DNA from 2 places in the Streptomyces sp. NPDC101118 genome. Region 2 is predicted to be linked to the other one. Evidence: riboswitches for the same ligand, from Rfam matches in the RefSeq annotation. Region 2 holds a riboswitch; the other holds the start of a gene.
What was found. Region 2 has a riboswitch for cobalamin ahead of ACIQUQ_RS10370 (CbtB-domain containing protein). Riboswitches for the same ligand answer to the same signal wherever they lie in the genome.
Positions count from the first base shown of each region.

Region 1: linked by a shared signal. The riboswitch ahead of ACIQUQ_RS08670 (cobalamin biosynthesis protein) and the one ahead of ACIQUQ_RS10370 (CbtB-domain containing protein) in region 2 are both predicted to bind cobalamin.

Region 1 is NZ_JBIVZG010000003.1:613,101-616,727, reverse strand. Features, by position in the region: gene ACIQUQ_RS08680 (anion permease) at 1-1,210, shown strand, start outside; gene ACIQUQ_RS08675 (hypothetical protein) at 1,230-1,451, shown strand; cobalamin riboswitch at 1,581-1,726, shown strand; gene ACIQUQ_RS08670 (cobalamin biosynthesis protein) at 1,762-2,730, shown strand; gene ACIQUQ_RS08665 (cobyric acid synthase) at 2,727-3,627, shown strand, end outside.
Region 2 is NZ_JBIVZG010000004.1:331,519-335,145, reverse strand. Features, by position in the region: gene ACIQUQ_RS10385 (helix-turn-helix domain-containing protein) at 1-48, shown strand, start outside; gene ACIQUQ_RS10380 (hypothetical protein) at 74-250, opposite strand; gene ACIQUQ_RS10375 (CbtA family protein) at 438-1,223, opposite strand; gene ACIQUQ_RS10370 (CbtB-domain containing protein) at 1,245-1,463, opposite strand; cobalamin riboswitch at 1,498-1,641, opposite strand; gene ACIQUQ_RS10365 (histidine phosphatase family protein) at 1,646-2,071, shown strand; gene ACIQUQ_RS10360 (HAMP domain-containing protein) at 2,078-3,627, opposite strand, start outside.

The DNA of each region.
Region 1 (3,627 bases), on a different contig from region 2:
CGTCTTCGACTTCACGAACGGTTTCCACGACACCGCCAACGCGATGGCCACCACCATCTCGACTGGCGCTCTCAAGCCCAAGACGGCGGTGGCCATGTCCGCCGTGCTCAACCTCGTCGGCGCGTTCATGTCCGTGGAGGTCGCCAAGACGATCTCCAAGGGCCTGGTCAACGAGGAGGGCATCCAGCCTGAAGTGATCTTCGCCGCCCTGGTCGGCGCGATCCTCTGGAACCTGCTGACCTGGCTGGTCGGACTGCCGTCCAGCTCCTCCCACGCCCTGATGGGTGGTCTGATCGGTGCCGCGGTCGCCTCCGCGGGCATCGGCGCCGTCAACGGCGGCGTCGTCGTCACCAAGGTCCTCATCCCCGCCGTCGCCGCCCCGATCGTGGCCGGCGTGGCCGCGATGCTGGCCACCAAGGTCACGTACAAGCTGGGCAACAAGGTCGGCGAGAAGACCTCCGCCAAGGGCTACCGCGCCGGGCAGATCGCCTCCGCGGGCCTGGTCTCCCTGGCGCACGGCACCAACGACGCGCAGAAGACGATGGGCATCATCACCCTGGCCCTGATCGCCGGCGGCGCCATCGCGCCCGACGCGAACCCGCCGGTCTGGGTCATCGTCTCCGCCGGTATGGCCATCGCCCTCGGCACCTACCTCGGCGGCTGGCGCATCATCCGCACCATGGGCAAGGGCCTGACCGACCTCCAGCCGCAGCAGGGCTTCGCCGCCCAGACCTCGGCCGCGAGCGTCATCCTGGCCTCCTCCAACCTGGGCTTCTCCCTCTCCACCACCCACTCGTGCTCCGGCGCGGTCATGGGTGCCGGCCTCGGCCGCAAGGGCGGCGTGGTCCGCTGGTCCACCGCCACCCGCATGTTCGTCGCGTGGGGCCTGACCCTGCCGGCCGCCGCGCTGGTCAGCGCCGGCGCCGAGCTGGTCACCCGCCAGGGCGACTGGGGCGTCGCCGCCGTCGCGGTCTTCCTCGTCGGCTCCTGCCTCGCCATCTGGCTGATCTCGCGCCGCCAGGTCGTCGACCACAACAACGTCAACGACGTGGACGCCGAGGAGCCCGGTGTGGTCACCACCGCCATCGCGGCCGTGACCCCGCCGCCGGCCGGCACCACCGCCGCCGTCGCGGACGAGGACCTCAAGGCCACCATCCCGGCCCCCTCCCAGCACCCCGAGTCCCCGGCGGCCCCGGCCGCCGCGGTCTGACCACAGAGGATCAAGCGGTATGGACATCGACTGGGCAGCCCTCGGCTCCGTCTTCGGCGTGAGCCTGTCGGCCACCGTGCTCCTGGTGACGCTCTTCACCCTCGGCATCGTCGGCCTCTCGAAGCACGAGGCGGCCACCGAGCGGGGCGGCAGCGCCACCCTGGCCCGCACGGGCGCGTACGCCTCCTTCGCGCTCTGCGCGGCGGCCGTGGCGTACGGCATCTACCTGATCGTCAGCTGACCTGACGGCCCGAACTCCCCCGCGGGACACCCGCGGGGGAGTTCTTTTGCGTGTCCCGCCGCGTTGTCCCCGTCGTGGCCCGCACTCCCCCGGGCGTTCCCTTAAGGGCAGGTCAACGGCAAGTTGACGGGCTGTCGCGGTGCGTGGTGGACTGCCCGAGCCATCACGGCGGCAGGAGAGGAAGTCCGGTGCGAATCCGGCGCGGTCCCGCCACTGTCACCGGGGAGCACACCAGCCCCGGGAGCCAGGAACTCTCACCGCCGGTTTACGTCGAACCAGGGCGCGGACCCTGAGTGAGGACATACCTGCCATGCGTGCCGACCGCGTGTTCGCGTACGGCGCGGCGGCGGGCCTGATCGGCGACCGGATCCTCGGTGATCCGCGCCGCGGGCACCCCGTCGCCGCCTTCGGACGCGCCGCCGCCGCCGTGGAACGCGCCCTCTGGCGCGACCACCGGGGCCGCGGCGCACTCCACACACTCCTCTGCGCCGGTGGTGCGGCGGCCCTGGGCGCGCTCGGCGCCCGCGCCGTGCGCTCCAGGCCCGCCCCGCTCCGTATCGCGCTGACCGCCACCGCCACCTGGGCCGTGGTCGGCGGCACCTCGCTGGCCCGTGAGGCGCGGGCCATCGGCGGGGCGCTCGCCGCCGGCGATGCCGACGTGGCCCGCGAACGCCTGCCCCACCTGTGCGGGCGCGACCCGCACTCCCTGGACGAGCAGCAGATCGCGCGGGCGGTCGTGGAGTCGGTCGCCGAGAACACCTCGGACGCCGTGGTCGGGGCCCTGGTCTGGGGCGCGGTCGCGGGCGTCCCGGGACTGGCCGCATTCCGCGCCGTGAACACGCTGGACGCCATGGTGGGCCACAAGTCGCCCCGTTACCTCCGCTACGGCTGGGCCTCGGCCCGGCTGGACGACCTCGCGGGCTGGCCGGGAGCGCGGCTCACGGCCGCCGCGGCGGTGCTGGCGGGCCCGGATCGTCGGGGGGCGGTCCGGGCCTGGCAGCAGGACGCGGCCAAGCACCCCAGCCCCAACGCCGGACCGGTCGAGTCCGCCTTCGCGGGGGCGCTCGGCGTACGGATGGGCGGCACCCTCGCGTACGGCGGACGCGTCGAGCACCGGCCGGTGCTCAACGGCGCGGCCGGCCGCCCGGTCGCCGTGCCGGACATCGAACGGGCGGTACGGCTCTCCCGGCGGGTCACGTGGCTGGCGCTGGGCGCCTGCGTGGCCGGCCGGACCCTCGCGGCGCGCATCGCGCGCACCCACAAGGAAGGCAGGGCATGAGCGGCTCCTCGGCACGGCTCGGCGGCGGTCTGCTGGTCGCCGGCACCACCTCGGACGCGGGGAAGAGCGTCGTCACCGCCGGCATCTGCCGCTGGCTCGCCCGGCAGGGCGTGAAGGTCGCGCCCTTCAAGGCGCAGAACATGTCCCTCAACTCCTTCGTCACGCGCGAGGGCGCCGAGATCGGCCGCGCCCAGGCCATGCAGGCCCAGGCGGCCCGGGTGGAGCCGACCGCGCTGATGAACCCGGTGCTCCTCAAGCCCGGCAGCGACCGCTCCAGCCAGGTGGTGCTGCTGGGCCGGCCGGTGGGCGAGATGAGCGCCCGCGGCTACCACGGCGGCCGTCAGGAGCAGTTGCTCGGTGTGGTGACGGACTGCCTGGAGCAGCTGCGGGGCACGTATGACGCCGTGATCTGCGAGGGGGCCGGCAGCCCGGCCGAGATCAACCTGCGGCGCACCGACATCGTGAACATGGGCATCGCCCGGGCGGCCCGGTTCCCGGTGGTCGTGGTCGGCGACATCGACCGGGGCGGGGTGTTCGCGTCCTTCTTCGGCACCACCGCCCTGCTCAGCGCCGAGGACCAGGAGCTGGTGGCCGGCTACCTGGTCAACAAGTTCCGGGGCGACGTCTCGCTGCTGGAGCCCGGCCTGGAGATGCTGCGCGGGCTCACCGGCCGCGCGACGTACGGCGTGCTGCCGTTCCGGCACGGGCTGGGCATCGACGAGGAGGACGGGCTGCGCGTCTCGCTGCGCGGCGCGGTCCGCGAGTCGGTGGTGGCGCCGCCGGTCGGCGAGGACGTGCTGCGGGTCGCGGTGTGCGCGGTGCCGCTGATGTCGAACTTCACGGACGTGGACGCGCTGGCCGCCGAGCCGGGCGTGGTGGTGCGGTTCGTGGACCGTC
Region 2 (3,627 bases):
CGGGGCGACCAGGCCGTCGTACGCACCGCACCGGACGCGGCGAGCTGACCCGGCCCGGCCCGGAGGCCACCGCCTAGGTGCTGACCATGAACCCGAGGACCACCGCGTGCGCGCCGAGGACCAGCGCGGCGAGGTGCAGCCCGGCGTGGCCGTAGTCGTGGAAGACCAGCTGGCGTACGAGTCCGCCCAGCGCGGCCAGGGTGGTGATGATCGCTATCTGCGGGACCAGCAGCACGTGCAGGAAGGGCACGAGCCCCAGCAATAACGCGTTCAGCCAGAACGGCGCGGAGCCCGTCCAGCCGTACCAGTACCAGACCCGCTGTCGCGTGACAGGTTCGTTCACGGCGCCGCCCCCCGGATAACTCGCCCTTGTGACAGGGCCGTTGTACCCGAAGGGGCAGCGTGTGAAGTAGTCCTGAGAAGGCAGAAACAGCTCCTCAGGCGGCAGTTGCGGCGGAATTGCCGGCGGTGTTCCCCGCCGGCGCGGCCGGCGCGGGCTCCAGCACCCGCTCCGCGAGGATGCCGAAGGCCACGCCGAAGGCGGCCCACAGCGTGGCCTGGATCGCCAGGGAGGCGAGCCTGAACTGCCAGATCAGGGTGGCCGGGAAGTCCGCCGGCACCTCGTTCACGGCGGGCAGGAACGCGTACGCCAGGGTGATCACGGCGACGAAGAACACGCCCGCGGCGACGGAGGCGTTCCAGTTGCCGAGCCTGGGCGCCAGCCGGCGTCCCAGGATCACCGCACCCGCCGACAGCAGCACGCTCAGCGCGATCATCAGCAGGTAGAGCACGGTGCGCTTCCCGGCGGTGTCGGGGTCGCCGACGGCCGGGGGGTTGGCGGGGTACTTGAAGAACGGCACGAGCGTCACGGCCACGAAGGCCCCGGCCGTCACCAGTGCGGCCGTCGCCCGCGCCCCGAACCGCCCGATGCGGCCCAGGACGAAGCAGAAGACAAGCGCCGCGATGCCGCCCAGCGCGACGCCGTAGAGCACGACGCCGGTGGCCAGACCGGCCGTGGACTGCAGGGCGCGGCTGACGACCTCCTCGGCGTGCTCGTGGGCGTGGCCGGCGGCCGCCGCGTGGGCGCCCGCCTCCTCGATGGCGATGGCCGCGTCGACCTTCGACTCACCGAGGAAGTACGAGACCAGCATCGCGAGCACGCCCGCGACCAGCCCCGCCAGCATTCCGCGGACCAGCAGGGCCCGTACGGAGACAGAGTTCACGATCGGTTCCTCGCCGTTGGATCAGTGGCAGGGGAAGCCGAGGAGGTGGCGGCCGTCGTGCAGCCACTCGTGGATGGTCTCGCCCTGCATGACGGAGGTGGCGCCCTGCTCGGCACCGACGAAGTAGAGCAGGACCAGCATCACGACGCCGAAGAACACGGCCCAAGGAGCCAGCGTCTTCAGGGAGATGGGGGCGATGGGGGCGACTTCGGTCGTCGCGGGCACGGCGGTCTGAGCCATGGCAGTACCTCCAGAGGGAACACGCGTCCCGGTCAGTGGTGCACTCAACGACGGCTACGGGTCTGACTCACCCCGCCCGTGGGAGGGGATTCACAGTGGCGCGACCGTGCCGGATTCTCACCGGTGCTTCCGTCATACCGTCGTCATGTCGTCCGAGACCGTACCGCGTTTATGCTCCGCTTATGAACCCCCCATCGGTACGAGTTCGCCTGGTCACCCCGCTCCTGGACGGCGACGCGGGGCGGGGGCGGTTCGGCGCCGGAGGCCCGTTCGGCCTTCGTACGGGGGTCTGGGCCGGCCGCACGCTGGACGAGGTGGCCGCCGAGGACCCGGCCGCCGTGCACCGCTGGCTCACCGACCCTGCGTACGCGCCCCCCGGCGGCGAATCGGTCGAGGAGCTGGTCGCCCGTGCCGGGGACTGGCTGGCCGGACTTGCTCCGGGCCCGCACCGCGTGGAGGCCGAGCAGGCCTTCGTCCGCGCGGCCGTCGTGCACGCCCTGGGCCTGCCGCCGGCGGTCTTCTGGCGGCTGGACGCCCGCCCCGGCACGACGACGGAACTCAGCGGCCGCGCGGGCCGCTGGAACCTCAGGCTCGGCTCGGCGGTGTAGGGCCCCTCAGTCCACCGCCAGCCAGGTCCGCACGGCGGCCAGCAGCCGCTCCGGGTCGACCGGCTTGGTGACGTAGTCGGTGGCCCCGGCGGCCAGGGCCTCGGTCCGGTCGTCCGGCATGGCCTTGGCCGTGACCACCACGACCGGCACCGTGGCGAACTCGGGCATCGCGCGGATGGCGCGGGTGGCGGCGTACCCGTCGAGCCCGGCCATCATCAGGTCCATCACGACGAGTTCCACCTCCCGGTGGGCGATCAGCAGCTCGATGCCGGCCTCGCCGTTGCCCGAGCTGAGCACCTCCATCCCGGCACCGCGCAGGATCTCGGTGAGCGCGAAGACGTTGCGGGGGTCGTCGTCGATGACCAGCACGGTGCGTCCCGCCAGGGTCGCCGTGCCGGTCTCCTCGCCCAGCTCCTCGGCCGCCGTCCCGGACTCGTCGGGAGCCCGCTCCGCGGCGTCCCGGCCGATGCGCACCGGCAGGTACAGGGCGAACCTGCTGCCCTCGCCCTCGGTGCTCCGCACGGTGATCACGCCGCCGAGCAGCACCGCCACCTCGCGGCTGATGGTGAGGCCCAGGCCGGTGCCGCCGTAGTGCCGGGCGATGGTGCCGTCGCCCTGCTGGAAGGCGCCGAAGACGGAGTCGAGCCGGTCCTGGGGGATGCCGATCCCGGTGTCGGTGACCGTGAACGCGAGCAGGGGGCCCGCGCCGCGCAGCTCCGTCGGGACCAGGTCGGGGTCCGGGACCTCGACGCCGAGTTCGACGCCGCCGGTCTCGGTGAACTTGAGGGCGTTGGAGACCAGGTTGCGCAGCACCTGGCGGACCCGGGACTCGTCCGTGACCAGTTCGTCGGCGACGTCGGTCGCGGCCGAGACGCGGAAGTCGAGGCCGCGTTCGTCGGCCACCGGGCGGAAGGTGGCGTCCACGTAGTCGAGCAGGCGGCGCAGCGAGACCGGCTCGGGGTGCACGTCCATCTTGCCGGCCTCGACCTTCGACAGGTCCAGGATGTCGTTGATCAGCTGGAGCAGGTCGGAGCCGGCGGAGTGGATCACCGTGGCGTAGTCGACCTGCTTCTCCGTGAGGTTGCCGTCGGGGTTCTGGGCGAGCAACTGGGCCAGGATCAGCAGGCTGTTGAGCGGGGTGCGCAGTTCGTGGCTCATGTTGGCCAGGAACTCCGACTTGTACATCGAGGTGCGGGACAGCTGCTGGGCGCGTTCCTCCAGCTCCTGGCGGGCCTGCTCGATCTCCAGGTTCTTGCGCTCGATGTCGCGGTTGCGGTCGGCCAGCAGGGCCGCCTTCTCCTTCAGTTCGGCGTTGCTGCGCTGGAGTTCGCCCTGCCGGACCTGGAGTTCCTGGGACCGGGCGCGCAGTTCGACGGTGAGGCGCTGGGAGCGGTCGAGGAGCTCGTCGGTGCGCGCGTTGGCGATCAGGGAGCCGACGTTGACCGCGGCCAGCTCGGCGAACTGCTCCAGGAAGTCCCGGTGCACGGGGCTCCAGGGCCGCAGCGCGGCCAGTTCCAGCGCGCCCAGCACCTGGTCCTCGGCCACGATGGGCAGCA